2 regions of the Pseudomonas sp. LBUM1646 genome follow, and region 1 is predicted to be linked to the other one. Evidence: predicted binding sites of a transcription regulator. Region 1 holds the regulator's gene; the other holds the start of a gene.
The links. Region 1 encodes FliA, which starts transcription of late flagellar genes. Its sites were predicted from a motif close to CTAAAGTTTNNNNNNNNNNNGCCGNTAA; they were not measured.

Region 1 (16,009 bases):
TGTAGGAGCTGCCGAAGGCTGCGATCTTTTAGCAATTTCAGAGACGCCACAAAGCAAGATCAAAAGATCGCAGCCTGCGGCAGCTCCTACGGGGATTGGGTTCATCAGACCACCGCCGGGACGAGTTGTGCGGCCAGCAGGTGCTTGAGCAGTGCGCGGTACGCGAGAACGCCACGGCTCTTGCCGTCGAACTGCGAAGGCGTCACACCGGCCCGGCTCGCATCACGCATGCGGGTGTCCACCGGGATGTAGCCTTGCCAGATTTCTTCCGGGTACTTGTCGCGCAACACGCGCAAGGTCCCGAGAGACGCCTGGGTGCGGCGGTCGAACAAGGTCGGGACGATGCTGAACGGCAGTGCCTGCTTGCGAGAACGGTTGATCATCGCCAGGGTGTTGACCATGCGCTCCAGGCCTTTGACGGCCAGGTGTTCGGTCTGCACCGGGATCACCAACTGCTGACTGGCGGCCAGGGCATTGACCATCAACACACCGAGCAACGGCGGGCTGTCGATGACCGCGTAATCGAAGTCTTGCCACAATTGCGCCAGACTCTTGGCGATCACCAGGCCCAAGCCACTCTGGCCCGGCGACTGACGCTCAAGGGTCGCCAGCGCAGTGCTCGACGGCAACAGGGAAATATTCTCGTGACTGGTGGGCATCAACAGCTGGCCAGGCAAGCCTTGGGGCACGCTACCCTTGTGCAGGAACAAGTCGTAGCAGCTGTGTTCCAGAGTGTCGGGGTCGTAGCCGAAATAGCTGGTCATCGAGCCGTGCGGGTCAAGATCGACGATGACCACGCGCTTGCCCGCCTCGGCCAGCAACCCGGCTAAAGCGATAGAGGAAGTGGTTTTACCAACACCACCCTTTTGATTGGCAACTGCCCAGACTCTCATTCGGATTGTTCCTCCCGGCCGATCAGGTCGACCGAGAAATAGCTCAACGTATTAATGCGGGTGACGGAGAATTGACGGCGCTCTCTCGTCCCGGCGACTTGACCGGGGTCGGTGCAGTTTGTGTGCCAGCACGCTTCAATGCGGCATCCGGTTTTGCATTAGCGGTTCCGGTGCCTGTGAGGCTGCGACGTACATCGAGATTTCGCGAAACCACCAGCACTACCCGACGGTTGCGCGCGCGGCCTTCGGCGGTGGCGTTGTTGGCCACGGGCTGGAATTCACCGTAGCCCACCGACGCCAGGCGACCGGGGTTCACACCCTGCATCGCCAGCATGCGCACGATGCTCGCCGAACGGGCCGAGGACAGTTCCCAGTTGGTCGGGTACTGCGCCGTGCGGATCGGTTGATCGTCGGTAAAACCTTCGACGTGGATCGGGTTGTCGAACGGTTTCAGGATCGCCGCGACCTTGTCGATGATGTTGAAGGCCATGTCGCTGGGCATCGCGTCGCCGCTGCCGAACAACAGGCTGGAGTTGAGTTCAATCTCGACCCACAACTCGTTGCCGCGAATGGTCATCTGGTTGGAGCTGATCAAATCGCCGAACGCGGCGCTGATGTCGTCGGCAATGGTTTTCAGCGGATCGCTGGCGCCTGAGATGCCGGCGTCGACCTGCTCGGCATCCTTGACCAGCGGCTTGGCCGGGGTCACGGTCACCGGTCGCTCTTCACCGATCGGGATCGGCTTGAGGGCACGGTCCGAATCGGTGAACACGCCGATCAGCGCTTCCGAGATGACTTTGTACTTGCCTTCGTTGATCGAAGAGATCGAGTACATGACCACGAAGAACGCAAACAGCAGGGTGATGAAGTCGGCGTAGGACACCAGCCAACGCTCATGATTGACGTGTTCTTCAGGTTGACGGCGACGAGCCATGGTCCATTTCCCCCATCAATCCATGAAGCCCTGAAGCTTCAACTCAATAGAGCGAGGGTTTTCACCTTCGGCGATCGACAGAATCCCTTCCAACAACATTTCGCGATAACGCGACTGACGCAACGCGATGGACTTGAGCTTGGCTGCAACCGGCAGCAACACCAGGTTGGCACTGGCCACGCCGTAGATCGTCGCGACGAACGCCACGGCGATGCCGCTGCCCAGTTGCGACGGATCGGCGAGGTTGCCCATGACGTGAATCAGGCCCATCACCGCACCGATGATGCCGATGGTCGGCGCATAGCCGCCCATGCTTTCGAAGACTTTGGCGGCCTCGATGTCGCGGCTTTCCTGGGTGTAGAAATCCACTTCCAGGATGCTGCGAATCGCTTCCGGCTCGGCGCCATCGACCAACAGTTGCAAGCCTTTGCGCGAGTAGTTGTCCGGTTCGGCGTCGGCCACCCCTTCCAGCCCGAGCAAGCCTTCCTTGCGTGCCGTCAGGCTCCAGTTCACTACGCGATCGATGCCACCGGCCAGATCCACACGCGGTGGAAACAGGATCCAGGCAAGGATCTGCATGGAGCGCTTGAACGCGCTCATCGGCGATTGCAACAGCGCCGCACCGACGGTCCCACCGATCACGATCAACGCCGCCGGGCCGTTGGCCAGAGCGCCGAGGTGACCGCCTTCAAGGTAGTTGCCGCCAATGATGGCGACGAACGCCATGATGATCCCGATAAGGCTGAGTACATCCATCAGATACAGGCCTCAACCAAGTGCTTGCCAATGTCGTCCAGGCTGTAAATCGCGTCGGCGAGATCCGCTTTGACGATGGCCATCGGCATGCCGTAGATCACGCAACTGGCTTCATCCTGAGCCCAGATCGCACTGCCACCCTGTTTGAGCAGACGCGCGCCTTCGCGACCGTCGGCGCCCATGCCGGTCAACACCACCGCCAGAACTTTGTCACCGTAGGATTTGGCCGCCGAACCGAAGGTGATGTCCACGCACGGCTTGTAATTCAGACGCTCGTCGCCCGGCAGGATTTTCACCGCGCCACGACCATCGATCATCATTTGCTTGCCACCCGGTGCCAGCAGCGCCAGGCCCGGACGCAGGATGTCGCCATCCTCGGCTTCCTTGACGTTGATGCGGCACAGTTTGTCCAAACGCTCGGCGAAGGCCTTGGTGAAGGCTGCTGGCATATGCTGGATCAACACGATCGGCGCCGGGAAGTTGGCCGGCAATTGGGTCAACACCCGTTGCAGCGCAACCGGGCCACCGGTGGACGTACCGATGGCCACCAGTTTGTAGGCTTTGCGTTTCGGCGCGGGCGACGATGGGCCGGAAGACGCTGGTGCACGGATCGGCAAAGGTGCCGGTGCCGGACGCGCAGGTGCGCTGCTGCCGTAGCTGCTGACGCTCGAAGGCGCAGGCGTCGGTGCAGGTGCCGCCACCGGAGCCGGGGCCGTGTAGGTATTGGCGCGACGGTTACTGCGCGAAATGCTGAGGATCTTCTCGCACAGCAGTTGCTTGACCTTCTCCGGGTTGCGGGAGATGTCTTCGAAATTTTTCGGCAGGAAATCCACCGCACCCGCGTCCAGCGCATCCAGGGTGACCCGGGCGCCTTCGTGCGTCAGCGAGGAGAACATCAAGACCGGGGTCGGGCAGCGCTGCATGATGTGCCGCACCGCCGTGATGCCATCCATCATCGGCATCTCGTAGTCCATGGTGATCACGTCTGGCTTGAGGGCCAGCGCCTGATCGATCGCCTCTTTTCCGTTGGTCGCCGTACCGACAACCTGGATGTTCGGATCCGCTGAAAGAATTTCCGAGACGCGGCGGCGGAAAAACCCCGAATCGTCCACCACCAGGACTTTGACTACCATAAACACTCCGTTAGACGCAGCGGGGCGTTGTCGCCCCGCTGCGGCAGAATCAAATACGCCGTGCGGCGTAACGCTTGAGCATGCTCGGCACATCGAGAATCAGCGCAATGCGGCCGTCACCGGTGATGGTGGCGCCGGACATGCCCGGGGTTCCCTGGAGCATTTTGCCCAATGGCTTGATGACCACTTCTTCCTGGCCCACCAGTTGATCGACGACAAAGCCGATCCGCTGGGTGCCCACCGAAAGGATCACCACATGGCCCTCGCGCTGCTCTTCGTGAGCGGCAGAGGCGACCAGCCAGCGTTTGAGGTAGAACAAGGGCAGCGCCTTGTCCCGTACGATCACCACTTCCTGACCGTCGACCACGTTGGTGCGCGACAGGTCGAGGTGGAAGATCTCGTTGACGTTCACCAGCGGGAACGCAAACGCCTGGTTGCCGAGCATGACCATCAGCGTCGGCATGATCGCCAGGGTCAACGGCACCTTGATGACGATCTTCGAGCCTTTGCCCTTGGTCGAGTAGATATTGATGGTGCCGTTGAGCTGGGCGATCTTGGTTTTCACCACGTCCATGCCCACGCCACGACCCGACACGTCGGAGATCTCGGTTTTGGTCGAGAAACCCGGCGCGAAGATCAGGTTGAAACAGTCCGACTCGCTGAGACGGTCCGCTGCATCCTTGTCCATCAAGCCTTTCTTCACAGCAATGCCGCGCAGAACATCAGCGTCCATGCCCTTGCCGTCATCGGAGATGGACAGCAGGATGTGGTCGCCTTCCTGTTCGGCAGACAGAATCACCTTGCCGCTGCGAGGCTTGCCCATCGCTTCGCGTTCGGCCGGCTCTTCGATACCGTGGTCGACCGAGTTGCGCACCAAGTGGACCAGCGGGTCGGCCAGGGCCTCGACGAGGTTCTTGTCGAGGTCGGTTTCTTCGCCGACCAGTTCCAGGTTGATCTCTTTCTTGAGCTGGCGAGCCAGGTCGCGAACCAGACGCGGGAAGCGCCCGAAGACCTTCTTGATCGGTTGCATCCGGGTCTTCATGACCGCGGTTTGCAGGTCAGCCGTGACCACGTCGAGGTTCGACACAGCCTTGGACATGGCTTCGTCGCCGCTGTTAAGGCCCAGACGGACCAAGCGGTTACGCACCAGTACCAGTTCGCCAACCATGTTCATGATTTCGTCGAGACGCGCGGTATCAACCCGCACGGTGGTCTCGGCTTCGCTGGCCGGTTTTTCCGGTGGCGGCGCGGACGGTGCGGCGCGAGCAGGAGCCGCTGCCGGTTTTGGCGCTTCGGCTTTAGGCTCAGGCGCTTTGGCGACTGGCTTCGGTGCAGCAGCGGGCGCCTTGGCAGCAGGAGCAGTCACGACTGCGCCAGTGCCAACCTCGGTGAACTTGCCTTTACCGTGCAATTCGTCGAGCAGCGATTCGAACTCGTGATCGGAGATCAGATCGCCGCCGGCCGCTTTAGCGGTTGGCGCAGCCGGAACCGGCGCCGAAGCAATCGCGGTTTCCAGCGCATCGACAGCAAAGTTGCCCTTGCCGTGCAGTTGATCGAGCAGTGCTTCGAATTCGTCGTCGGTGATGTCCGAGCTGTCGCCGGCCGCTTTCGGGGCCTTCGCAGCTGGAGCTGCTACGGCATCCACCGCGAACTGACCTTTACCGTGCAACTGATCGAGCAACGACTCGAACTCGGCGTCAGTGATTTCGTCGCTGGCCGCAGCATTGCTGCTCGGCACTGGCGCAGCGGCGGGAGCTTCGGCCTGGGCCTTGACGGCGTTCAGCGAGTCCAGCAGTTGTTCGAATTCATTATCGGTGATGTCGCCCGACTCGCTTTCAGCGGCCGGTTCTTCCACCACGTCGGCAACCGGAGCTGCATCGGCAGTTTGCGGCTCGGCCAGACGGGCCAAGGCCTCAAGCAATTCTGGAGTGGCAGCCGTAATCGGGCTGCGTTCGCGGACTTCGGTGAACATGCCGTTCACCGCATCCAGCGCTTCGAGAACTACGTCCATCAGTTCCGAGTCGACGCGTCGTTCACCCTTGCGCAGGATGTCGAACACGTTCTCGGCGATGTGACAGCATTCCACCAGCTCATTGAGCTGGAGGAAGCCGGCGCCCCCTTTTACAGTGTGAAAACCGCGAAAAATTGCATTGAGCAAGTCCGCATCATCCGGTCGGCTTTCCAGCTCGACCAGCTGCTCGGACAGTTGCTCTAGAATCTCGCCGGCCTCAACCAGGAAATCCTGAAGGATCTCTTCATCGGCGCCGAAGCTCATTAAGGGGGTGCTCCTGAGGTCTAAAAACCTAAAAAACCTAAAATGCTAAAACTCTAAAATCCTAGGCTGGATAACAAATCGTCCACATCGTCCTGACCGGACACAACGTCTTCTCTTTTATCGGCATGAATCTGCGGACCTTCACCCTGAGAGAGATGTTTTTGCGGATCTTTTTCAGCCAGCATCGCTTCACGGTCATGCTCGATACCCGCAAAGCGGTCTACCTGGCTGGCCATGAGCACGAGCTTGAGCAGGTTGCTTTCAACTTCGGTGACCAATTGGGTCACGCGCTTGATCACCTGACCGGTGAGGTCCTGGTAATCCTGAGCCAGCAGAATGTCGTTCAGGTTGCTCGACACCGTGCGATTGTCTTCGCTGCTGCGTGTCAGAAATCCGTCGACCCGCCGCGCCAGCTCGCGGAACTCTTCAGCCCCGACTTCGCGACGCATGAACCGTCCCCAGTCGGTGCTCAACGCCTGGGCTTCATTGCTCAGGCCATTGACCAGCGGCGTGGCGTTTTCCACCAGGTCCATGGTGCGGTTGGCAGCGGCCTCGGTCAGCTTGACCACATAACCCAGACGCTCGGTGGCATCCGTGATCTGCGAGACTTCCTCGGCTTGCGGCATGTTCGGGTCAATCTGGAAATTGACGATCGCGCTATGCAGTTCGCGAGTGAGCTTGCCCACTTCCTGGTACAGGCCGCGGTCACGGGTCTGGTTGAGCTCATGGATCAGTTGCACAGCGTCGCCGAACCTGCCTTTTTCAAGGCTTTCGACCAGTTCGACCGCGTGTTTTTTCAGGGTCGATTCAAAATCGCCCTGTGAAGATTCGTTATGCTCCATAGCTCCCCCGTGGCGCAGTTGCTCAACCGATGCGTTCGAAAATTTTCTCGATTTTGTCTTTCAACGCCTGGGCCGTGAAGGGTTTGACCACATAACCGTTAACACCGGCCTGGGCCGCTTCGATGATCTGTTCGCGCTTGGCTTCCGCGGTCACCATCAGCACGGGCAGGCTCTTGAGCTTCTCATCGGCGCGCACGTGGCGCAGCAGGTCGATGCCGGTCATGCCGGGCATGTTCCAGTCTGTTACCAGAAAGTCGATGCTGCCGCTGTTGAGAACCGGAATGGCAGTGGTGCCATCGTCAGCCTCGACCGTGTTGGTGAACCCAAGGTCACGCAACAGGTTTTTAATGATCCGCCGCATCGTTGAGAAGTCATCAACGATGAGGATTTTCATGTTCTTGTCCAATTCGACCTCCAAGCAGTCTTAAACGCGCCCAGCACCTGGACGCGCCATTTCAATCAATCCGGCAAAGCACTCAAATGACTGTCTGGAGCACAACAAATCGAGACCGCTGCAGTTCAACACCACACCAGCCTCGTTCGCAGTGTCCCCACACTGCCTTCAGCGCGCTCGCCACTCCCCCAAACGCCCCCGCAAACGGGCCGCGCACTGGCTGTGTAACTGGCTGACACGCGATTCGCTGACACCCAGGACCTCACCGATTTCCTTGAGGTTCAGCTCTTCGTCGTAGTACAGCGCCAACACCAGTCGCTCACGCTCCGGCAAATTGGCAATCGCGTCCGCCAGCGCAGTCTGGAAGCGTTCATCTTCCAGATCGCGTGACGGCTCCAGATGAGCACTGGCGCCATCCTCGTGCAGCCCTTCGTGTTCGCCGTCCTGCAACAGGTCGTCGAAACTGAACAGGCGGCTGCCCAAGGTATCGTTCAAAATCCCGTAATAATCGTCGAGACTCAATTGGAGTTCGGCCGCAACTTCGTGATCTTTAGCATCACGGCCGGTTTTAGCTTCAATCGAGCGAATTGCGTCGCTAACCATACGGGTATTGCGGTGGACCGAACGTGGTGCCCAGTCCCCCTTGCGTACTTCATCGAGCATCGCGCCACGGATTCGAATGCCCGCGTACGTTTCGAAACTCGCGCCTTTGCTGGCGTCGTATTTGGTCGACACTTCAAGCAGGCCAATCATCCCGGCCTGGATCAGGTCTTCCACCTGGACACTGGCCGGCAGACGCGCCAGCAAGTGATAAGCAATGCGTTTGACCAGTGGCGCGTAACGCTCGATCAGCTCGTATTGCGCATCACGTGCCGACTTCTTGTAGAGGTTGTAGCCACTGGCTGTCATAGGACGGGTCCTGCGGTCTGTTGCACGAGGCGCTCGACGAAAAACTCCAGATGCCCACGCGGGTTGGCCGGTAGCGGCCACGTGTCGACTTTCTGTGCAATCGCCTTGAACGCCAGGGCGCACTTGGAGCGCGGAAAGGCTTCGTAGACGGCGCGTTGTTTCTGCACGGCCTTGCGCACACTTTCGTCGTAAGGCACGGCGCCGACGTATTGTAAGGCGACGTCGAGGAAGCGGTCCGTGACCTTGGTCAACTTGGCGAACAGGTTGCGACCTTCTTGCGGGCTCTGGGCCATGTTGGCCAGGACGCGGAAGCGGTTCATGCCGTAATCGCGGTTCAGCAGTTTGATCAGGGCGTAGGCGTCGGTGATGGAGGTCGGCTCGTCGCAGACCACCAGCAACACTTCCTGGGCGGCGCGGACAAAACTGACTACCGAGTCACCAATACCCGCAGCGGTGTCGATCACCAATACGTCGAGGTTATCGCCGATATCGCTGAAGGCCTGGATCAGGCCGGCATGCTGGGCAGGGCTCAGATGAACCATGCTCTGGGTGCCGGACGCGGCCGGGACGATGCGGATACCGCCCGGGCCCTGCAACAGAACGTCGCGCAGCTCGCAGCGGCCTTCGATCACGTCGGCCAGGGTACGTTTGGGCGTCAGTCCCAGCAGAACGTCGACGTTCGCCAGACCCAGATCGGCGTCCAGCAGCATGACGCGCCGGCCAAGCTCTGCTAGAGCCAGGGACAAGTTCACTGACACGTTAGTCTTCCCGACGCCACCTTTGCCGCCGGTCACCGCGATCACCTGTACGGGATGCATGCTGCCCATGTTATTTCTTTACCTTGTCTTGCATAGACGGAGGCCACATTACTGGCTGCGCGTTCATTAACTGAACAATGCATGGCAGACCATCGATGTAGGTACAAAAACTGTTCATTAGTACCTCAGCCAACCTGCTTGGTCGGGCTGTGGTAAATATCAGCGAACATGTCAGCCATGGCTTCTTCGCTGGGTTCTTCCTGCATTTGCACGCTGACCGCGCGACTGACCAACTGGTGACGCCGCGGCAGATGCAGATCATCTGGAATACGCGGGCCATCGGTGAGGTAAGCCACCGGCAATTCATGACTGATGGCCAGGCTCAACACCTCGCCCAGACTCGCCGTTTCATCCAGTTTAGTCAGGATGCAGCCGGCCAGCCCACACCGCTTGTAACTGTGATAAGCAGCGGTTAGAACCTGTTTCTGGCTGGTGGTTGCCAGGACCAGATAATTTTTCGATTTGATGCCGCGACCGGCCAGGCTTTCGAGCTGCATGCGCAGGGCCGGATCGCTGGCTTGCAGGCCCGCGGTATCGATCAGCACCACGCGTTTGCGCAGCAATGGCTCCAGCGCCTGCACCAGGGACTGGCCCGGATCGACGTGGGTCACCGACACATTGAGAATGCGGCCCAACGTCTTGAGTTGTTCCTGGGCGCCGATGCGGTAGCTGTCCATGCTCACCAGCGCGATGTTTTGCGCGCCGTACTTGAGCACGTAACGGGCCGCGAGCTTGGCCAGGGTGGTGGTCTTGCCCATGCCGGCAGGGCCGACCATGGCAATCACGCCGCCCTCTTCCAGTGGCTCGACTTCCGGTGTGGAGATCATCCGCGCCAGGTGCGCCAGCAACATGCGCCAGGCCTGACGAGGCTCTTCAATATCGGTAATCAGTGCCAGCAGATCGCGCGACAACGGGCCGGACAAGCCGATGCGTTGCAGGCGACGCCACAGGTTCGCCTGGGCCGGACGGCTGCCTTGCAGCTGATTCCAGGCCAGGGAGCCGAGTTGCACTTCCATCAGTTCGCGCAGGCTGTTGAGCTCGAAGCGCATCGAATCGAAAGCCCGCGGGTCAACACCACCGGCGGCTGGCGCAGGGGCCGGCGCAGCACGGCGTGGCTGTTCGTAAGTCGGTTCGATCAGCGGCTCGGCGGCGGTCAACGGCAGGCCGGCGAACAACTGCCGATTGGTGGTCTTGTCACCGTCGGTCTCGCCTTCGCCGCGCAGGCTCAGTTCGGCCTGGGCAGTGACGATGCGCGACTGGGTCTTGCGCAGCTCATCCTCGAGCTCCATGTTCGGAACGCGCGGGGCCAGCGCCGACAATTTGTAATCCAGGGCAGCCGTCAGCTCGACACCGCCGGCGATCCGGCGGTTGCCAATAATGGCGGCATCAGCCCCCAGCTCATCACGAACCAGTTTCATGGCCTGACGCATATCGGCGGCGAAAAAACGCTTAACTTGCATAAACCACTACCTCAGCCGTTGGGCCCTACTGTCGCAACGATGGTCACTTGCTTGTTGTCAGGGATTTCCTGATACGCCAACACGTGCAAACCCGGGACTGCCAGCCTGCCGAACCGCGAAAGCATCGCGCGAACCGGACCGGCTACCAGCAGAATCACCGGTTGACCTTGCATCTCTTGACGCTGTGCCGCTTCGATCAACGAGCGCTGCAGCTTCTCTGCCATGCTTGGCTCCAGCAGAACGCCCTCTTCCGAGCCTTGTCCTGCCTTCTGAAGACTATTGAGCAATATCTGTTCCAACCTTGGCTCCAAGGTGATAACTGGCAGCTCCGACTCAGTCCCTACAATGCTTTGGACGATTGCGCGGGATACGCCGACCCGCACCGCCGCCACCAGAGCGGCAGTATCTTGACTCTTGGCGGCATTGTTGGCTATAGCCTCGGCAATGCTGCGAATGTCCCGAACCGGCACTTGTTCGGCGAGCAGCGCCTGCAACACCTTGAGCAGTTGCGACAGCGAAACCACACCCGGCACCAGCTCTTCAGCCAGTTTCGGCGAGCTTTTGGCCAGCAATTGCATGAGTTGCTGCACTTCCTCGTGGCCAATCAGCTCACTGGAGTGCTTGTACAGAATCTGGTTCAAGTGGGTTGCCACTACCGTACTGGCATCGACCACGGTGTAACCAAGGGACTGGGCCTGGGCGCGCTGGCTGATTTCGATCCAGACCGCCTCCAGGCCAAAAGCCGGATCTTTGGCGGTTATGCCGTTGAGCGTGCCGTAGACCTGCCCCGGGTTGATCGCCAGCTCGCGATCCGGGTAAATCTCGGCTTCAGCGAGGATCACGCCCATAAGGGTCAGGCGATAGGCGCTTGGCGCCAGGTCGAGGTTGTCACGAATGTGCACAGTCGGCATCAGGAAGCCCAAATCCTGGGACAGCTTCTTGCGCACGCCCTTGATCCGCGCCAGCAGTTGACCACCCTGGTTGCGATCCACCAGCGGAATCAGGCGATAGCCGACTTCCAGGCCGATCATGTCGATCGGGGTCACGTCGTCCCAACCCAATTCCTTGGTTTCCTGGGCGCGGGCCGGGGATGGCAGCAGCTCTTGTTGACGCTTGACCTCTTGCAAAGCCTGAACCTTGACCACGCTCTGCTTCTTCCAGAACAGGTAAGCACCGCCACCCGCCAGGGCCGCCATGCTGAGAAAGGAGAAATGCGGCATGCCGGGCACCAGGCCCATGACCGCCATCAGGCCTGCCGCCACCGCCAACGCTTTCGGCGAGGCGAACATCTGGCGACCGATCTGCTTGCCCATGTCTTCCGAGCCGGAAGCACGGGTCACCATGATCGCCGCCGCTGTCGATAACAACAGTGATGGCAATTGCGCCACCAAACCGTCACCAATGGTCAACAGTGCGTAAACCCGGCCAGCGTCACCGAAGGTCATGCCGTGCTGGAAGATACCGACCGCCATGCCGCCGATCAGGTTGATAAACAGAATCAGCAGGCCGGCGATGGCGTCACCGCGTACGAATTTGCTGGCACCGTCCATGGAACCGTAGAACTCGGCTTCCTGGGCGACTTCCATGCGGCGCAATTTGGCCTGGTTCTGATCGATCAGGCCGGCGTTCAAATCGGCGTCGATGGCCATTTGTTTGCCGGGCATCGCATCGAGGGTGAAGCGCGCGCTCACCTCGGAAATCCGCCCGGCACCCTTGGTCACCACGACGAAGTTGATGATCATCAAAATCGCGAAGACCACGATACCGACCACGTAGTTACCGCCGATCACCACCTCACCGAAGGCCTGGATCACCTTACCGGCGGCGGCATGCCCTTCCTGGCCGTGGAGCATTACCACCCGCGTGGAGGCCACGTTCAGCGCCAGGCGCATCAGTGTTGCTACCAGCAGAATGGTCGGGAACACCGCGAAATCCAGCGGCCGCAAGGCGTAGACGCAGACCAGCAACACGACGATGGACAAGGCGATGTTGAACGTAAAAAACACGTCCAGCAGGAACGGCGGCACCGGCAACATCATCATGGCCAGCATGACCAGCAGCAACAGCGGCACACCCAGATTGCCCCGACTCAAGTCGGCGACGTTTGTGCGAGCACTGTTGATTAACTGAGAGCGATCCACCGGTTTTCCCCGTTCCTTTAAAGCAAACTTTTGACGCCTGAAGCAGACGCAGAGCGGCTACTGCAAGAAGCCTTCCAACTTTTGTCGGGGCGGGGATGATCGTTTCTGCGCGACCCGTGGGAATGCAGCCCGGGACGCTCCGCGTCCCACCCAGGGCTGAACGCGGAGCGTCCGTAGAGGCATTCCCACGCGGAGCGTGGGAACGATCTTAAACAGCGGTGTTTAAGCGAAATCTCCAGACACTTACTCGCCCTACACATTCTTGCGCCACGGACTACGACTACGCCAGAATCCGCCGGCTTGTGCGCTTGAGGGCCGGGATTTATCGTTTCCGGGTCGCTGAAAAACAGCGATCGGGTTGGTAGCCCGGGATTAGGTCGCAAAGCACTATCCTTTGCCGAGACTTTTCGTCTCGGTTTTATGGTGGTCATGCGCAGGCGCCTTCGGGCGACCGTTCCTAATCCCGGTCTACCAACCTGCGTGTGGCCGCCACCCTTCGTCTGGTAGCGAAGGTGACGGCTCTTTTTAATGGATTAGGAGTTTCATCCATGTTCAAACCAACACCGAACCCACCCGATATCGACGACACCTCAATCGACCGACAAAAACTTCAGGAAGCCGCCGACCGCGCCCTCGAGGAGTACATCAACCTGAGCGCCCGCCTGAACGCCAGCGAGCGAAAACCCAGCACGATGTTCATGGTCGCCCCGGACAACAAAACCGAAAGCTTGCTCGCCCACGCCAGTGAGTCGCTGGCCTCGGCCAGCGTCATGGCCAACGATTTCGCAACAGGGCTGAAAGGCTCGCAGCGCAGCACGGTGCTGGGGATCGCCCAGAACATCATGCTCGCGGAATTAGCGGTGAATCGAGCGCTGGATAACCTCGACCCGCAGAGTTAGGGCAGGGCTTCAGCCCACCCCTTCAAGTCTAAACATACAAGCGAGCTTGCTCGCGATGGCGGTGCATCAGCCAACATCTTCATTGACTGACACAGCCTCATCGCGAGCAAGCCCGCTCCCACAGGTTCAGGCCAGCACAATCACTGCGCCGTCAGAATCTGCTCGGGTGAAATAGCGCCATAACTGAGTTTTTTAGCGTTCATATACTGTGTACCCCGGCGCATTAGCAGACCTTCCACCGGTACCGACTCCTCCTGGGCATACCCCAGAACCGCGACTGAACCGGGCGACCTCGCCCCCTCCGAGACACGGGGTTGTTGCGAATCAGCCTGAAAATCATGCCCGACCATCAAATCGAGCGCCCATTCGAATTGAATAATCGGCAAATCACTTATCTCAATCTGGCGTTTTTCACGTAGCTGAAAGTCCTTGCCTGCTGTCACTTCAAATTGGCCCTTGACGAGCTCGAATTTTGGTTTGTGATATCGCTCCCGCAAATCCCCTTCAGCCCAGTCATCAAGGTAGTTACTAGCATGATCAAAGACGCGGAACAAATCCTCTGTACTACGGATATTGCCTGCCTGACCGTTAAAATAGTTATAACCGTTGTGATAGCCCAGGCCGCCCAGTACGGGTCGAATGGCGTTGATCCTAGAGTCTAGATAGCCCGGAATATAGGCATTCGCCCTCTGCACGAAATGTGTGAAGTCCAGCGACAATCTGAAGGTGACCGTATAGCCGATCATATAGCCGGCCGCTTCATCGAGCCGCTCCTCCAGAACACCCCTAACAAACGTTAACTCCATTCCCTGAAGCTTTTTATATTCGCGCGCTACCTCTTCCATAACGATTTCCTCTGAGCCGTATATCAACGGGAAGATTCCCGGACTCATGACATCGCTTTGAGAAAAGGCTGTCTACTGTCAGAACTAACAGGTACGGGAGGTTTTCTGACGAGCGGAAGGTCAAAAGATCGCAGCCTCGTTTCACTCGACAGCGCCTACACAGCGCCCACATGAAATGTGACCCCCTGTAGGCGCTGTCGAGTGAAACGAGGCTGCGATCTTTTAAGAGTCGCGGCGCAAGTCCGGTGGAATCGGCAAATCATCCTTGAGCGGATCCGGGCGTTTGCCCTTGCCCGCACGGTGCTGGCGGATCTGGTAGACGTAGGCCAACACCTGAGCCACCGCCAGGTACAGGCCGCCGGGGATTTCCTGGTCGAGTTCGGTGGAGTAGTAGATCGAACGCGCCAGGGCCGGCGATTCGAGCAGCAGCACTTCGTTGGCCACGGCGATTTCGCGGATCTTCAAGGCGAGGAAGTCGCTGCCCTTGGCGATCAGCATCGGCGCCCCACCCTTTTCCGGGTCGTACTTGAGGGCCACCGCGTAGTGGGTCGGGTTGGTAATGACCACGTCGGCATCGGGAATTGCCGCCATCATCCGGCGCTGGGACATCTCGCGTTGCAGCTGACGAATCCGCTGCTTGACCTCCGGTCGTCCTTCCTGGTCCTTGTGCTCGTCGCGCACTTCCTGCTTGGTCATCAGCAGTTTCTTGTGGCTTTCCCACAACTGCACCGGCACGTCGACCGCGGCGATGATGATCAACCCGCAAGCCATCCACAACGTGCTCCAGCCCACCACTTGCAGACTGTGGATGATTGCCAGTTCCAACGGTTCATGGGCGATGCGCTGCAAGTCATCGATGTCCGACGACAACACCGCCAGCGCCACGAACAGGATGATGATGAATTTGGCGAACGCCTTGAGCAGCTCCACCAGGGCCTTGGTGGAAAACATTCGCTTGAGGCCACTGAGCGGGTTCATCCGGCTGAACTTGGGCGCCAGGGAATTGAAGGCAAAGAGCCAACCACCCAGTGAAATCGGGCCGATGATCGCCGCCAGCACTAGCGAAATCATGATCGGCTGAATCGCCCACAAGCCGATTTGCCCCGAGTGCAGCAAGTAATTGGTCATGGATTTCTGGTCCATGATCACTTCCCGCGGCAGCGAGAAGTTGATGCGCATCAGTTCCATCATGTCCTGGGCCAGGGCCCCGCCGAAAATCAGCAGTGCGCTGGCGCCGACCAGCATGATCGCCAGGGTGTTGAGTTCCTTGGAGCGCGCCACCTCGCCTTTGTCGCGGGAGTCCTTCTTGCGCTTGTCCGTGGGGTCTTCTGTTTTGTCTTGACCGCTTTCGCTCTCAGCCATGACTCAGCGCGCCTGTGCCAGTTCGCGTAAAAACTGCAAGGCCTCGGAGGCCATGGGTTGATACTGGTTGAGAATGTCCCCCAGGCTGACCCAGAGGATGAACATCCCGAGCACCAACGTCAGCGGAAAGCCGATGGAGAAGATGTTCAACTGCGGCGCCGCGCGAGTCATCACGCCAAACGCGATGTTGACCACCAGCAACGCGGTGATCGCCGGCAGCACCAGCAGCAACGCCGCCCCCAGCACCCAGCCGAGCTTGCCGGCCAACTGCCAGAAATGATTGACCAGAAAACCGCTACCGACCGGTAGCGTGGTGAAGCTGTCCGTAAGGACTTCGAAAACCACCAG
Region 2 (16,122 bases), 3.3 Mb from region 1:
ACTACCTTTTTGCAACAGACCGCAGATACTCAAAGCCTTGTTTAACTGAAAAACGGGCGAGACCTGCGGCGTAAGCCGCACGGGGCGACGAAATAGGGGAAGGCGCGATCTTATAATTAAATGTCGCGTCTTACCAATAGGAGGCTTATTTTTCCGGCTTCACAGATGTTTCGAGATTCACAACCGGATGCCGCATTTGTACACGGTGCCCAAGCGGGTTTGCAAATCAAGTGCAGCGTGGCGGGCCAATGAGGGCCAGGTTTTAATGGCGCGCGTTGCTTGCTGTTACGGTTTTGCGTGCCGGTGGTGGGGCCGCGGTCCGGTATTATCGGCGCCGTTGCGGATCTTCGACTCAATCCAGTCAAACACCCAAGGAGGGAGCTCTGTGTCGATCAATAAAACCGGAAACATTGGCCTGACACGTCTGCGTCGTGTGTCTCCGGCGTTTGATATGGCGGTGCTGTCCACGGTCATGGGCTTCGCGATTATCGCCAATTCTATTTACCCTGGCGTTCCAAGCGCACTGGTGGGGGCCATTGTCGGCGCTTTTATCGGTGTGAAGAATTTCAGGGATGATGCGAGTGCAGATTGATTCCACCCAATTTTTGGTAATTGGCGGATTGATCGCAATTGGAATTTACCTGGGGGCCTCGCTACTGGCCCGATCCACACCCGATCTCAAGCACGGTGCTGCATTGGTGGTCGCCTGGTTTACCGTCGTGAGCGTCATTGATATTGCTTTGCAGGTGTATCAAGCCGAACCTCATCAACTGGGCATCCTGGCAAACCAGAAAGCTATCATCCTGATCGGGTCCGGCGTCATGCTTTGGCTGGCCATCGGCGGTATATGGACAGCACTGACCTCTCCGTTCAAAAAGAAAGCGTTGAAAGTTTCCCAGGCCCAGTGAGGCTCACTCGGTATTTCTGTGCAGTGTGTCTGGTCTGAAACATTTGCTTATGCAAAGTGCTGGGTTATAACTAAGTCTCGAGCGACGCAGGAAGCCTCCGGAATGGAATCGAAAGAACAGCAGTTAATGGAATTACTCGGCCTTACAGCCCGCTCTCTGACCCATCTCACTGCTTCGATGACGTCAATGTCCTTTGAGTTGATGCGCAGTGAAGACGAAGTGACCAAAGCCGCCGGTCGACGCATGATCGACCGTATGGCGACTATCAGCGCCGGGCTTGACGAGCACTGGCGCCTGATTGGCGAGCTCACCGGCGTGCATGTCGCCCATGAGCAGATCGAAACCATCCAGGAAATCCAGTTGCAGGCGCCACCCAGGTTGCCGCCGAACTGATCGCCAGCGGCCATCGACTGGCCTGATGGCCACCGATTCACAAGACGAACGTCGCTGGCGCAGCGACGGGGCACGCGCCATAGTTTTGTTCCCGCGGCTGATAGTGCCCGCCCAGAACAAAATAGAGACTGGCCATGACCAAGACTCTCCATCACCGTGCCTGCCATCTGTGTGAAGCCATTTGCGGCCTGACCATCGAAACCACCGAGGCCGAAGGCCGGGTACAGATCACTTCAATCAAGGGTGACGCCCAGGATACCTTCAGTCGCGGGCATATCTGCCCCAAAGCGGTGGCCCTGCAAGACATCCAGAACGACCCGGATCGCCTGCATCAGCCGATGCAGCGCGTGGGCAGTGAATGGCAGCCTATCGCTTGGGAAGACGCCTTCAGCCTCGTAGCCGAACGTCTGGCGACGATTCAGGAGCGTCACGGGCAGAACGCGGTGGCGGTTTATCAAGGTAATCCCAGCGTGCACAACTATGGGCTGATGACCCACAGCAATTACTTTCTCGGCCTGTTGAAAACCCGTAACCGGTTTTCCGCGACCTCGGTCGATCAGTTGCCCCATCACCTGATCAGTCATTTGATGTACGGCCACGGCTTGCTGTTGCCGATCCCGGACATCGATCACACCGATTTCATGTTGATCCTGGGCGGTAACCCGTTGGCGTCCAACGGCAGCATCATGACCGTGCCCGATGTGGAGAAACGGCTGAAGGCGATTCAGGCCCGGGGCGGGAAAGTAGTGGTGGTCGATCCGCGCCGCAGCGAAACGGCAGCCATTGCCGATCAGCATCTGTTCGTGCGTCCCGGCGGCGATGCGGCATTGCTGTTCGGGCTGCTCAATACCTTGTTCGCTGAAGGCTTGACTCGCGACAGTCATTTGCCGGTGGACGGTCTGGATGAGGTGCGTGAGGCGGTCGCGGGTTTCACCGCCGAGGTCATGAGCCCGCTGTGCGCCGTGCCCGCAGAACAAATCCGCCAACTGGCCCGGGACTTTGCCGCAGCACCGACAGCGGTCTGCTACGGCCGCATGGGGGTCTCGACCCAGGCTTTCGGTACGTTGTGTCATTGGGTCGTGCAGTTGATCAACCTGGTCACCGGCAACCTCGACCGCGTGGGCGGTGCGCTGTGCACCGAACCGGCGGTGGATTTGGTGGCGTCCACCTCGGGCGGGCATTTCAATCGGTGGCAGAGTCGGGTGTCCGGGCGTCCGGAGTACAGCGGCGAATTACCGGTGTCGGCCCTGGCCGAAGAGATGCTCACCGGTGGGGAAGGGCAGGTTCGAGCGCTGATCACCGTGGCGGGCAATCCGGTGTTGTCCACGCCCAACGGCCGGCAACTGGAGCAGGCGCTGGACGGGTTGGAGTTCATGGTCAGCATCGACCTCTACATCAATGAAACTACCCGCTACGCCGACCTGATCCTACCGTCCACCTCAGCCCTGGAAAACGATCACTACGACACCACGTTCAACATGTTTGCCGTGCGTAACGTCACGCGCTTCAACCGGGCGATTCTGGCCAAGCCGGAAGACGCGTTGCACGACTGGGAAATCTTCGTCGGCCTGGCCAAGGCGTTTGCGGCGAAGACCGGCAAGGAACTCAAGCCGACCATTGCCCCGGCGCAGATGATCGACCGTGGCTTGCGAATGGGGCTATATGGCGATGGGTCGGAGCACAAGCTGTCGCTGGCGACTTTGTTCGATCATCCGCATGGCGTTGATTTGGGCGCGCTAAAATCCAATCTCGCGCCACGGCTCAAGACTGCGAACCAGCATATCCAGGCCGCGCCGGCGGCGATTCTGGCTGACCTGACACGCTTCGCGGCACTGCAAGCACCGGCCGCCGACGAGCTGCTGATGATTGGCCGCCGACATGTGCGCAGCAATAACTCGTGGATGCACAACTATCACCGTCTGGTGAAGGGCAAGCCGCGCCATCAACTCTTGATGCATCCCGACGATCTGGCCAGCCGTGGGCTCAGCGATGGGCAGCGGGTGCGGGTCAGTTCGCGGGTCGGGGTGATCGAAGTTGAAGTGCTCGGCAGTCTGGATATGATGAAAGGCGTGGTCAGCCTTCCGCATGGTTGGGGCCATGCGCGGCCTGGGGTGCAGATGACGATCGCCAGCAGCCAGCCGGGGTCCAGCGCCAATGACCTGACTGACGAGTGTCAGCTCGATGAGTTGTCGGGAAATGCGGCGTTGAACGGCGTGCCGGTGACCGTGGCGGCGGCTTGAGCATGTCTGTCGGGGAGACCGAGCATGGCGCTCGGGTTTCCGTTACAATGCGCCACCGTGCCGACCCTTGAGTCGGAAAGTTCAGCCGAGGTGCTCCATGGATATCATCGAAACGATTAAAGAGCAGATTGCTAACAACACCATTCTGCTTTACATGAAAGGCTCGCCGAATGCCCCGCAGTGTGGCTTCTCCGCGAAAGCCGCGCAGTCCGTCATGGCGTGTGGTGAGAAATTCGCCTACGTGGACATCCTGCAGAACCCGGAAATTCGCGCCAATCTGCCAAAGTACGCCAACTGGCCAACCTTCCCGCAACTGTGGGTCGGTGGTGAGCTGGTCGGCGGTAGCGACATCATGACTGAAATGGCTGCTGACGGTTCGTTGCAGGCCACGATCAAAGCCGCTGTTGAAAAAGCCGCTGCTGGCAAGACCGAAGCCTGATCCGCTTCTGCATGGGTTTCAGGCAAGCCTGAAACCCGGGCAATAAAAAGCCCCGCACCTCATAAGAGGGCGGGGCTTTTTAGTGTCTCGAGTTTAGCGAAGGCTAACTTACTCTTCGCCCATCTGCGATTGCAGATAGTTCTCAAGACCGACTTTATCGATCAGGCCCAATTGGGTTTCCAGCCAGTCGATATGTTCTTCTTCGGATTCGAGAATATCTTCAAGCAGCTCACGGCTGCCGAAGTCGCCGACGGTTTCGCAATGGGCGATCGCGACCTTGAGGTCCGCGTGACCGGCGAGTTCGATACGCAGGTCGCACTCAAGCATTTCCTTGGTGTGTTCGCCGATCTGCAGCTTGCCCAGGTCCTGGACGTTCGGCAGGCCTTCAAGGAACAGGATGCGCTTGATCAGCTTGTCCGCGTGCTTCATCTCGTCGATGGATTCTTTGTACTCATGCTTGCCGAGCTTGTTCAGACCCCAATCTTCATACATGCGCGCATGCAGAAAGTATTGATTGATCGCGACCAGCTCATTGGCAAGGATCTTGTTGAGATGCTGGATGACTGTAATGTCGCCTTTCATGATGGGGTCCTGCCCTTTATTAACTGACTATAAGGCAGAGTTTGAGCCGCGTAATTAGGAGTGTCAAACCTAAGTTATTGAAAATTATATGAAAATTAATCGGAATAAGAATGTTTGTGTTCCGCGTTTTGACCCTAAGCGGTTGATTTTCAGGCATAAAAAAACCGGACTTGAGTCCGGTTCTTTGAAATACGGTAATTATGCGGCAGTAAATTCAACAGGAAATGGAATCGCGGCTTGGGCGGTTTGCAGCTTGGTCAGGGTTTCGCGCACCACTTCCTTGGCAAGGCAGGCGCATTTACCGCATTGACTCGCTACGCCGGTGGCCTGACGGACTTCTTTATAGCTGCAGCAACCTTCATAGATTGCATCGCGGATTTGACCGTCGGTGACGCCAGTGCAGAGGCAGACATACATAAGTGAGAACCGTCGCTGGTTGTGACTCAATTGCGATGGATCTTAATGTTAACGAGAATGATTGTCAAAGTGCTTTCTGAAAGCTTCGCGTTATAAGCGTCGATGGCTGACGAACGGTTTCCAACATGGCATTGCGACAGTAACGGCAGCGAGTCTGAATTTCTGCCGCCGCTGAAAAACCGTTAAGGACAGCTCAAAAACGCCGTGTATGATGGTCGGTCCTTGCGAAGGCGGTTCGTGTCACAGGGATGTCGCTTGCGGGTGGCAGGCTGACGCGGACCCAGTTCTTCACGTTATTAGACCAGGAGATATCCAATGAGCGTACTCGTAGGCAAACAAGCCCCAGACTTCACCGTACCGGCCGTACTTGGCAACGGCGAGATCGTAGACAGCTTCACTCTGTCGTCGGCCATCAAAGGCAAATACGGCCTGGTGTTCTTCTACCCGCTGGACTTCACCTTCGTTTGCCCGTCCGAGCTGATCGCTCTGGACAACCGCATGGCTGACTTCAAAGCCCGCAACGTTGAAGTGGTTGCCGTGTCGATCGACTCGCATTTCACCCACAACGCATGGCGCAACACCCCGGTCAACAATGGCGGTATCGGCCAGGTCCGTTACACCATGGCTGCCGACATCAAGCAGGAAATCATGAAGGCCTACGACGTTCAGTCCGCTGACGGCGTTGCATTCCGTGGCGCGTTCCTGATCGACGACAAAGGCGTTGTCCGCTCGCAGATCATCAACGACCTGCCGCTGGGCCGTAACATGGAAGAGCTGATCCGTCTGGTCGACGCTCTGCAATTCCACGAAGAGCACGGCGAAGTTTGCCCTGCCAACTGGAAAAAAGGCGACAAAGGCATGACCGCTTCCACCGAAGGTGTTGCGGCTTACCTGACCGAGCACGCTGCGGCCCTGTAAGCCCAAGCGTCAGGCATAAAAAAACCGGCCGTTGAGGCCGGTTTTTTTGTGGGCGGAATAAACCCGGCGACTGGATCAGTCGTTGAAGTCTTCCCAACCGCCCATTTGTTTCCAGCGATTGACGATGCCGCAGAACAGCTCGGCCGTCTTCTCGGTGTCGTAGCGAGCCGAATGGGCCTCGCGACCGTCGAAGTCGATATCGGCCGCCTGGCAGGCCTTGGCCAATACGGTCTGACCGTAAGCCAAGCCGGCGAGGGTGGCGGTGTCGAAGCTGGAGAAAGGATGAAACGGGTTACGTTTCATGTCCAGGCGCGCCACAGCGGCGTTGAGGAAGCCCAGGTCGAAGCTGCTGTTGTGCCCGACCAGGATCGCCCGCTTGCAGCCGTTGGCTTTCAGGGCCTTGCGGATGCCGCGGAAAATATCGGTCAGCGCGGTTTCTTCACTCACCGCCATGCGTAGCGGATGATCGAGCTTGATCCCGGTGAACTCCAGGGCCGCCGCTTCGATGTTCGCGCCTTCGAACGGCTCGACGCGGAAGAAGTAGGTGTGATCGGCGTACACAAACCCTTTTTCGTCCATGGCGATGGTGGTCGCCGCGATTTCCAGCAGGGCGTCGGTGGCCGAGTTGAAACCACCGGTTTCTACGTCGACGACAACCGGCAGGTAACCACGGAATCGGGCCGCCATTGGATGACGAGGACTGCCTCCGCCGCCTTGACCGTCCTGTTCGTCGTCGAAATGGTCTTCACTCACGCGTGTTCCTCCAGCAGGCGCCAGCGCAGTTTTTCACCGGCGCGCAGCGGGATTACGGTCAGCTCGCCAAATGGCAGGCTGGTTGGGGCGGTCCACTCATCGCGGACCAGGGTAATGCGATCGGTGTTCACCGGCAGGCCATAGAAGCGCGGGCCGTTGAGGCTGGCAAAGGCTTCGAGCTTGTCCAGCGCGTTGCGCTGTTCGAAGGCTTCGGCGTACATCTCGATCGCAGCATAAGCGGTGTAGCAACCGGCACAGCCGCAAGCGGCTTCTTTGGCGTGCTGGGCATGCGGCGCCGAGTCGGTGCCGAGGAAGAACTTCTCGCTGCCGCTGGTGGCGGCGTCGAGCAGGGCTTCCTGGTGGGTGTTGCGCTTGAGAATCGGCAGGCAGTAGAAGTGCGGTCGAATCCCGCCCACCAGCATGTGGTTGCGGTTGTACAGCAGGTGATGAGCAGTGATGGTTGCGCCGACGTTGGCCGGAGCCGCGTTGACGAACTGCACGGCATCGCTGGTGGTGATGTGTTCGAACACCACTTTGAGCGTCGGGAAACGCTCGACCACACGCCGCATGTGCTCATCGATGAAGATTTTTTCGCGGTCGAACACGTCGACATCGCCACGGGTGACTTCACCGTGAATCAACAACGGCATCCCGACTTCGGCCATGGCCTCGATTGCCGGGAAGATCTTGTCGATGCTGGTGACGCCAGAATCCGAGTTGGTGGTGGCGCCGGCCGGGTACAGCTTGGCGGCGTGAACGAAACCGCTGGCCTTGGCTTCACGAATTTCTTCGGGTTGGGTGCGGTCGGTCAGGTACAGCACCATCAGCGGTTCGAAACGACTGCCGGCCGGGCGTGCAGCGAGAATCCGCTGGCGATAGCCGTCGGCTTCAGCGGCGTTGCGCACCGGAGGTACCAGGTTGGGCATGATGATGGCGCGACCAAAGGTGCGCGCGACATCCGCAACGGTATTGGACAAAACAGCACCATCGCGAAGATGAATATGCCAGTCGTCGGGACGCAGCAGGGTCAGGCGGTCGGACATGAGGGGATTCCAGGCGGGTCAAACTGAGGGGAATGCTACCGGAAAAGACTCTCTCAGGCACTCGCTATCAAGTTTTGCAGGAACGTACCGATATGAACTAGGTATGCCGTAAACATGTGTGTGTCGGTCTTTTTGTTGTAGAAGCCAGTGGAGCCTCCCGTGCGCCAGCGTTATTTAGCCTTGCTCAGTGTGTTTGCCAGCCTTCCCGCGATGGCGCTCACTTTCCAGACCCGTCTGGAGAGCATCGAGTGGACGGTCGAAGGTGACAAATTCGAATGCCGCCTGACCCAGCCGATTACCGATTTCGGTTCCGGTGAGTTCGTGCGTCGTGCCGGCGAACAGGCGATCTTTCGTCTCAAGGCCTACAACTCGGTGATCGGCGGCGGGTCCGCGACCTTGCTCGCAGCCGCTGCGCCGTGGCAGCCGGGGCGTGGCGACCTCAACCTGGGATCGGTCAATATTGGCAGCGGCAACGTGCTGTTCAACAGTTCGCAGGTGCAGGCCGGGCGTCTGATCAACGGTTTGATGGACGGTCGCAGCCCGGTCATTCGCCGCGCTTCAGGTGATGGTCGAGTGTCCGAAGTCCGTTTGCTGCCGGTCAAGTTCAACAAGGCGTTCAATGACTATCAGGGTTGCGTGGCCAAGCTGTTGCCACAGAATTTTGAACAAGTGAAACAATCGGAAATCGGTTTCCCTGGCGAAGGCGTCGACCTGGATCCGCAAGCCAAGGCCAAGTTGCAGGTGATGCTGGAGTTCATGAAAGCCGATCCGACGGTCAATCACATCGAGCTCGACGGACACTCCGACAACAGCGGCAATCGCCTGACCAATCGTGAGCTGTCTCGCCGTCGCGCGTTGGCGGTGATGGACTTCTTCAAGGCCAATGGCTTCCAGGAATCACAGATCACCATGCGCTTCCACGGTGAGCGCTACCCGCTGGTGCCGAACACCAATGCCGCCAACCGGGCGAAAAACCGTCGAGTCGCGGTACGCCTCGAACGTGTGGCGCCCACCGAGAAACCGGCCCCGCAATCCGCCTCTGCCGCGAGCGCTGCAGCGACCTCCTGAACCTGTTGTGTTCGTCGCCAGCTCGACAGAATCTGTCGCTTCGTCGTCATAAGCTGTCGCGGTACTGTAAATTATTTCGTATGAGCGGTAGACTTCACGGCTTTCCGTAAACCCCGTGGAGTGATGGCATGGCGGACGTAAACAAGGTCGTTCTGGCGTATTCCGGCGGCCTGGACACTTCGGTGATCCTCAAGTGGCTGCAGGATACTTATAACTGTGAAGTAGTGACCTTCACCGCTGACCTGGGTCAGGGCGAAGAGGTCGAGCCGGCCCGCGCCAAGGCTCAGGCCATGGGCGTAAAAGAAATCTACATCGACGATCTGCGCGAAGAATTCGTGCGTGATTTCGTGTTCCCGATGTTCCGTGCCAACACCGTTTACGAAGGCGAGTACCTGCTGGGTACTTCCATCGCTCGTCCGTTGATCGCCAAACGCCTGATCGAAATCGCCAACGAAACCGGCGCTGACGCCATTTCCCACGGTGCCACCGGCAAGGGCAACGACCAGGTTCGTTTCGAGCTCGGCGCCTACGCACTCAAGCCAGGTGTGAAAGTGATCGCCCCTTGGCGCGAGTGGGACCTGCTCTCCCGTGAAAAGCTGATGGATTATGCTGAAAAGCACAACATCCCGATCGAGCGCCACGGCAAGAAAAAATCCCCGTACTCGATGGATGCCAACCTGCTGCACATCTCCTATGAAGGCGGCGTGCTGGAAGACACCTGGACCGAGCACGAAGAAGACATGTGGAAATGGACCGTCTCCCCGGAGAACGCTCCTGATAAAGCGCAGTACCTGGAACTGACCTACCGCAACGGCGACATCGTCGCACTGGACGGGGTAGAAATGACCCCGGCCACCGTGCTGGCGACGCTGAACAAAATCGGTGGTGAACACGGCATTGGCCGTCTGGACATCGTAGAAAACCGCTACGTAGGCATGAAGTCCCGCGGTTGCTACGAAACCCCTGGCGGCACCATCATGCTGCGCGCTCACCGTGCGATCGAATCGATCACCCTGGACCGCGAAGTGGCTCACCTCAAAGACGAGCTGATGCCGAAATACGCCAGCCTGATCTACACCGGTTACTGGTGGAGCCCAGAGCGTCTGATGCTGCAACAGATGATCGACGCTTCCCAGACCCACGTGAACGGCGTAGTGCGCCTGAAGCTGTACAAGGGCAACGTGATCGTCACCGGCCGCAAGTCCGATGAATCGTTGTTCGACGCCAACATCGCCACCTTCGAAGAAGACGGCGGCGCCTACAACCAGGCTGATGCGGCGGGCTTTATCAAGCTCAATGCGTTGCGCATGCGGATTGCAGCCAACAAAGGTCGCAAGCTGTTCTGAGATCGTTGCAGCGGTAATTGAGGTCGTGGCCCTGTCGTCGACAGGGCCGCAACTTTAAATAGGTTGTTCTGCCCGGCATTTCGTTGTCAGCGCTTATTTCGTTTCGACTCAAGCCATTACCTTTCCTGATCATTCACCAAGCGTCTGGTCCGGCACTGTCACGCCCTGTGAGTTCAAGTTGTAGACAATACAGAAGGTCTCGCAAGCGCTTTTATTTCTGTGTTTTGAATACTTGAGCGTGCCTTCCCTCAGCAATTTCTCCGATTCGCTGCACACCAGAAACACGATCACTTTCGCAGGTCGGCTCCGTGGTTTACGGATTGTTTCCATCAAGGCGGCGAAAGCCACATTCGTATTTACCCCGCGAGCATCGATGATACTCAAGTCTTTTAACGGCGCCGGCAAACTCAGCTGGGCTGGCGGATCCTGCGCGTTCCAGAACCAGCAAGGAACACCTTTCACTCGGGTTGAAAAGCTTGGAGGGGCGCGTTCAGATGCCGTGGCGGCAACGGAATCTTTGAACTTTGCCGGTGAGCCGTTTGGTGGTGCAGACTTTTTGTTTTCTGAATGCTCGACGTTATCAATTACTTTTAGGAAACTCTTGTCGTTACTAAAGTCAGAGGGGGCGTACAGCGAGCGATAGTTGAAATTGAGCGTGAGAAAAAAAAGAAAAAGTAAGTAAAACGGAAAGCTGATCAAAAACCATATATATAATTCTCGTTCATTGTTCTCAAGAAAGGGCAGGGAGACAGCCGCGGATGATTCTGAGATTGCTGCAAATACAGCAATAATGGTCAGTGGGTTCGAGATTCTTTTTTTGAGTTTTTTCATGTTTTTTGCTCATAAGATAATATATTTTTCTCGTGCAGATAAAGTGTCTGTTAGTGATAAGTGTTTTGGTTTTGAATGCTGTTTTTTATTAAGTGTCCGATCTTGTATAAAAGGGTTGTGGGTATCTTGGGGTAACTGTAATGCTCAGGGTTTGTGTGTGTTGGATGTTCTTGTTTCAAAAAGTTTTATTTTAGGTTGTGTTTGTTTCTACAGGTGTATAGCCAATAATTGACGATTTGTATTTGGTCATGGGCTTTGATATTGAGAATATCGGCTGCTTTCAAGCATTGCGCCGTAGTCAATGGAGGCCGGATTAGTTTTGAGGCTGTCGGTTATGCGCTGTATTGGATGTAAGGTGAAACAAAAAAAGCCCCCGACGCTCGGCGCTCTTAAGGTTTTTACGTTTTCAAGCTCAATATATTCAAGGTTTTTTTGTAGGAATCATCCGCGTTACTTGTAGGGAATGTCTCTCGGTGCGGGTGCCTGGGGGGGACGGCATGCCACGGGTGAAACGACTAGGCTATTGTGCGGGCTCTAAAAATTCGAACAGCGAAAATTGGACTTGCCCATGAATAAAGTGCTGATCGTGGATGATCACCCTGTCATTCGTCTTGCGGTGCGTTTGCTAATGGAACGTCATGGCTACGAAGTCATCGCAGAAACAGACAATGGTGTGGATGCATTGCAACTTGCTCGTGAACATATGCCGGATATTGTCATTCTGGATATTGGAATCCCGAAACTGGATGGTCTGGAAGTCATCGCGCGTCTGACGTCAGTGGCGTTACCGTTGAAAGTGTTAGTGCTGACCTCCCAGGCCCCCGGACATTTTTCGATGCGCTGCATGCAATCGGGTGCCGCTGGTTATGTTTGCAAGCAACAGGACCTCACTGAATTACTCAGCGCAATAAAGGCTGTATTGTCAGGCTACAGTTACTTCCCTAATCAAGCCTTGCACACGGTTCGGTCCAGTCTGGGCAATGCCAGTGAAGCCGATATGGTGGATCGTTTGTCGGGACGGGAAATGATGGTGTTGCAACAACTGGCTCGGGGGAAGACAAACAAGGAGATTGCCGATGGAATGTTCCTCAGCAACAAGACCGTCAGTACTTACAAGACCCGGTTGTTGTTGAAGCTCAATGCGCGTTCGCTGGTGGATTTGATCGAGCTGGCCCAGCGTAATGGCCTGGTGTGACGACTTAAAGTAAAAAGCCTCCGTTTCGGGAGGCTTTTAGGTGTCATAGATCAAAATCGTAATCGGCCAATTGCTTTTGCAGTCGGCGCTCCTCCAGCAGATTGTCGATGGTGCGGCGCTTGCTCAGGTTGGTTTTTGCAACCTCAACCACCGGTTCAGCGTCATCGGCTTCAACGGGGGTGAAGTCGTCTTCTACGTCCAATTGCTCTTTGCCAGTGCTCATTTTGTTACTCCAGGCTAAGACTGCCTTTGGCGCTCCTTATATCGACATTCTCCCGGCGGGTAAAAAAGATTTTTTCAATCGATAAATCAATAAATCTAATAGTGCCTCAATCGTCCGAGGTCTTTTGCTTGTATTCGCACAAATCCTCGATCCGGCAACTGCCGCAGCGAGGCTTGCGGGCCAGGCAAACGTAGCGCCCGTGCAGGATCAGCCAGTGATGAGAGTCGAGCAGAAACTCCTTGGGCACGAACTTCATCAGCTTGTGCTCCACCTCGACCACATTTTTGCCAGGCGCAATGCCGGTACGGTTGCTGACCCGGAAAATATGGGTGTCCACGGCCATGGTCAACTGGCGGAATGCCGTGTTGAGCACCACGTTGGCGGTCTTGCGGCCAACGCCGGGTAGCGCTTCCAGCTCCTCGCGGGTCTGCGGCACTTCGCCGCCATGGCGCTCCACCAGCAAGCGGCAGGTTTCGATCACATTTTTAGCTTTGCTGTTGAACAGGCCGATGGTCTTGATGTACGCCGACAGACCTTCGACACCCAAGGCATAAATCGCCGCCGGGGTATTGGCCACCGGATAGAGTTTCGCCGTGGCCTTGTTAACGCCGACATCAGTGGACTGCGCCGACAGAATCACCGCGATCAGCAGTTCGAACGCAGAGGAATAGGCCAGTTCGGTCTTCGGCTCAGGATTGTCTTCGTGAAGCCTGCGGAAGATTTCGTAACGTTTTGCGGCATTCATGGGTGATGCGTTTCCTCGAAAGCGGGTCAGTTTGAGGGCGTTGGGCGAAGCCAGGCCTGCCATCCGGCGATCAACAGCCCCAGCAGAATGAATCCGCCGGGGGCGAGGGTGGCCAGGCGCAGGCCACCGTCGGCGGTCAGAACAAGGCCGGGCCAGTCCGTCGCACCGGTCAGCCAGGACAGATGAGCGCCGAGGGTGCCGTTGCCGATGATCTCGCGCAACAAGCCCAGGCCCATCATCAGCGCGCCGAACAGGCCACACAGGCGCAAGCGATCACGCCAGGGGTTGTCGAAAAAGCCATTGTTATCCAGCACCACACATTGCAAGGCGATGAGCCCGGCATACAACCCCAGGTGTTGCTGCCATTGCAGCGACCAGGATTGCCCGGCGAGTTCGGCGCAACTGGTCAGCGTGGCCGCCAGCAGGACGCCGGCAGGCAAGCGTGCCCAGGGGACGAGTCGGGCGCGTAATGGGCCCATCCCGGCGTCATAGACAGCAATCACCACCACGAACATCAGCCACAGTCCCAGCGCAGTCATCAAGGAGCCGGTGGCGCCGATCAGTGGTGCCAGCATCAATGAGTTCTGCACAGACGCCTTATTCATGGGAGTCGCTCCCCAGCAGTTGTTGCCGATGCTCATCGAAATAGCGCAACGCATCATGAATGGCGTTGATCACGGCTCTTGAAGTCGTGGTCGCCCCGGCCATTTGATCGAATTGACCCTGATCCTTTTTCAATGCCCAGCCATTGTCAGCGGGATCGGTGCGCGACTTGCCGGTGAAGCTGTGCAGCCAGGCATTCGGCCAATCGGCGAGACGACCACCGAGGCCCGGTGTTTCAGCCTGTTTGAGGGTTTTGACTCCCAACAGTTTGCCGTTGGCATCGATGACGATCAGCAACTCGATGGCGCTGGTGTAACCCAAGGTCTGGCTGCGCAGCAACACGGCGCTGGGTTGGCCGGCCTTGGTTGCCCGATACCCTCCCAGCAACGTGCTGTTGCTCAGCGGGATGTTTTCGAGGGGCAGGGCCTGTTCCAGCGGCTGGTTGTCGTAGCTGTCGGGCGGCAGCATATCCAGCAGCGTGCGACTGTCGATCAAGCGCTGTTCAGTGGCAATGCGCGCCGCGCTGGTGTGTTGCACAAGGTAGGTCGCAGCCATTCCAAGGCAGGCCAACAACACCAGGGTCACGACGCTTGTTGCGCGGTTCATGGTGCGGTTCGCTCCTGCCGGGCGTCGACAAACCGCTCCAGCGCCGGCACACAAAGGTTCATCAACAGCACGGCAAAGGCCACGCCGTCCGGGTAGCCGCCCCAGGTTCGAATCAGGTAGGTCAGCAGCCCGACACCCACGCCGAACAGCAGCCGGGCAGTGGGGCTTTTTGCGCCGGACACCGGCTCCGTGACGATGAAGAAGGCACCCAGCATGCTCGCGCCCGTCAGTAGATGAAACAGCGGCGAGCCGTGGGAGTCGGAGCCCGAGCCGTTCCAGCACAGCAGGCTGATGAGGAACAGGCTGGCGAGCATGCCGACCGGCGCATGCCAGCTGAATACCCGTTGCTGGAGCAGAAAGGCGCCACCAGCCAGAAACGCCAGGTTGACCCATTCCACACCACGACCACCGAAGTGGCCGAACGCCGGGTTGCCGGCGAACAGTTCATCCATGGTCAGGCTTTTATTGATGCGCAGGCTGTCTAGCGCCGTGGCCTGGACCCAGGCATCCGGGGTCTGGCTGAAACTGAAGCCGAAGACCAGCGACAGACCGCCGGGCAGGTCCATGCCATGGGACGACGGCCAGTGCGTCATCAGTTGGGGAAAGGTCACCAGTGCCAGGGCGAAACCGAGCATGGCCGGGTTGAACGGGTTCCTGCCGACGCCGCCATACAGGTGTTTGCCGAACAGCAGCGCGGCCGCGGCCGCACTGACCGTCAGCCACCACGGGCAATAGGGCGGCAAGGCCAATGCCAGTAACGTCGCCGTGACCAAGGCACTGCCGTCACTCAAGGTCGGCTTGAGCGGGCGCTGGCGCAGTTTAAGCACCGCGGCCTCTACCGCCAGCGCCGTCACGGCCGTCAGAATCAGGTTGATCAATACACCCCAGCCATACAGCCAAAACAGCACCAGCATCCCCGGCACAGTGGCCAGCAATACCCGCTTCATGGCCTGCTGAAGGCGTTCGTCCACCGATTCAAGGGGCGACATAGGCCTCCACCAAACGTTCGGCTTCCAGTAGTCGGACGCGTGCCTTGTCCACCAACTCTGCGGGCGTATCGCCCCGACGTTCAAGTTTGCTGACGTCGGCGCGGGCGTAGGCCAATTCGGTTTTCAGCTGTCGAAGCTGGCTGTCGATCGGGCGCTTTTCGACGCGCATCAGGTCAGGCAACGGTTGCTCGCTGACCGCTTCAGCCTCGTGCAAGGCCTGTTCGGCATTTTTCAATGCCAGCTCCAACGCTTCGATCTGTTCAACAGACGCTTCGTTGGTATGCGCTTTTTTCAGTTCGGCGCGGCGCATGGCCAACTGGATTTTCGCCCGTTTCAGTTCGGCGTCTTTTGCCGGGGCAACCGGTGCCGGAGCGGGTGGCGCCGTGCTTTCCAGTTGCGCCAGCGCCTGCTCGGCGGCTTCGAACTGCTGTTGCAGCACGATCAGTTGCGACTGTTGCTCGAAGGTCGGCGGATGCCCGAAGGCCTTGAGCGACTTGTTCAATTGCGCCCGACTCATCGCCAGATCGATCTTGGCTTTTTTCAACGCCGCGTCAGCGGTCGCCGCTTTCTGCGCGCGGACCCGCTCAAGGGCGGCCTGCACCGGATTGACCGTCACTTCGCTGGGTTGCGCGGCACGTTGTGCGCGTGCCTGGCGTTCGGCGACTTTCTGTTGTTCTTCACGGTGCAGTCGGGCGTTGCGCTGTTCGAACCGACGCCGCGCACGATTGCGCTTGGTGGCGCGAGCCCGTTGTTCTTCAAGACTGAACGCCAGGCCGCCAACAATCGGCAGCACCGTGGCCAGCGGCAGTGGGCGCATTTCGAT

Region 2: ACA071_RS25010 (flagellar protein MotY) is a predicted target of FliA. The motif match lies at 7,760-7,787, and genes of this name have one in related genera.

The regions. Positions count from the first base shown of each region.
Region 1 is NZ_CP166810.1:1,844,172-1,860,180, reverse strand. Features, by position in the region: gene ACA071_RS08260 (ParA family protein) at 105-893, opposite strand; gene motD (flagellar motor protein MotD) at 937-1,827, opposite strand; gene ACA071_RS08250 (flagellar motor protein) at 1,843-2,583, opposite strand; gene ACA071_RS08245 (protein-glutamate methylesterase/protein-glutamine glutaminase) at 2,583-3,716, opposite strand; gene ACA071_RS08240 (chemotaxis protein CheA) at 3,766-5,991, opposite strand; gene ACA071_RS08235 (protein phosphatase CheZ) at 6,045-6,833, opposite strand; gene ACA071_RS08230 (chemotaxis response regulator CheY) at 6,856-7,227, opposite strand; gene fliA (RNA polymerase sigma factor FliA) at 7,396-8,136, opposite strand; gene fleN (flagellar synthesis regulator FleN) at 8,133-8,963, opposite strand; gene flhF (flagellar biosynthesis GTPase FlhF) at 9,080-10,414, opposite strand; gene flhA (flagellar biosynthesis protein FlhA) at 10,426-12,555, opposite strand; gene ACA071_RS08205 (DUF6124 family protein) at 13,104-13,454, shown strand; gene ACA071_RS08200 (hypothetical protein) at 13,595-14,299, opposite strand; gene flhB (flagellar biosynthesis protein FlhB) at 14,522-15,661, opposite strand; gene fliR (flagellar biosynthetic protein FliR) at 15,665-16,009, opposite strand, start outside.
Region 2 is NZ_CP166810.1:5,490,063-5,506,184, reverse strand. Features, by position in the region: gene ACA071_RS25060 (hypothetical protein) at 386-592, shown strand; gene ACA071_RS25055 (hypothetical protein) at 582-908, shown strand; gene plzR (PlzR type 4 pili assembly inhibitor) at 1,011-1,301, shown strand; gene ACA071_RS25045 (molybdopterin oxidoreductase family protein) at 1,436-3,541, shown strand; gene grxD (Grx4 family monothiol glutaredoxin) at 3,639-3,980, shown strand; gene bfr (bacterioferritin) at 4,089-4,562, opposite strand; gene ACA071_RS25030 (bacterioferritin-associated ferredoxin) at 4,761-4,979, opposite strand; gene ACA071_RS25025 (peroxiredoxin) at 5,295-5,897, shown strand; gene rnt (ribonuclease T) at 5,973-6,650, opposite strand; gene pyrC (dihydroorotase) at 6,647-7,693, opposite strand; gene ACA071_RS25010 (flagellar protein MotY) at 7,853-8,761, shown strand; gene ACA071_RS25005 (argininosuccinate synthase) at 8,890-10,107, shown strand; gene ACA071_RS25000 (hypothetical protein) at 10,237-10,938, opposite strand; gene ACA071_RS24995 (response regulator transcription factor) at 11,507-12,133, shown strand; gene ACA071_RS24990 (PA3496 family putative envelope integrity protein) at 12,177-12,356, opposite strand; gene nth (endonuclease III) at 12,463-13,101, opposite strand; gene ACA071_RS24980 (Rnf-Nqr domain containing protein) at 13,128-13,706, opposite strand; gene ACA071_RS24975 (RnfABCDGE type electron transport complex subunit G) at 13,699-14,310, opposite strand; gene ACA071_RS24970 (RnfABCDGE type electron transport complex subunit D) at 14,307-15,299, opposite strand; partial or broken gene rsxB (electron transport complex subunit RsxB) at 16,102-16,122, opposite strand, start outside.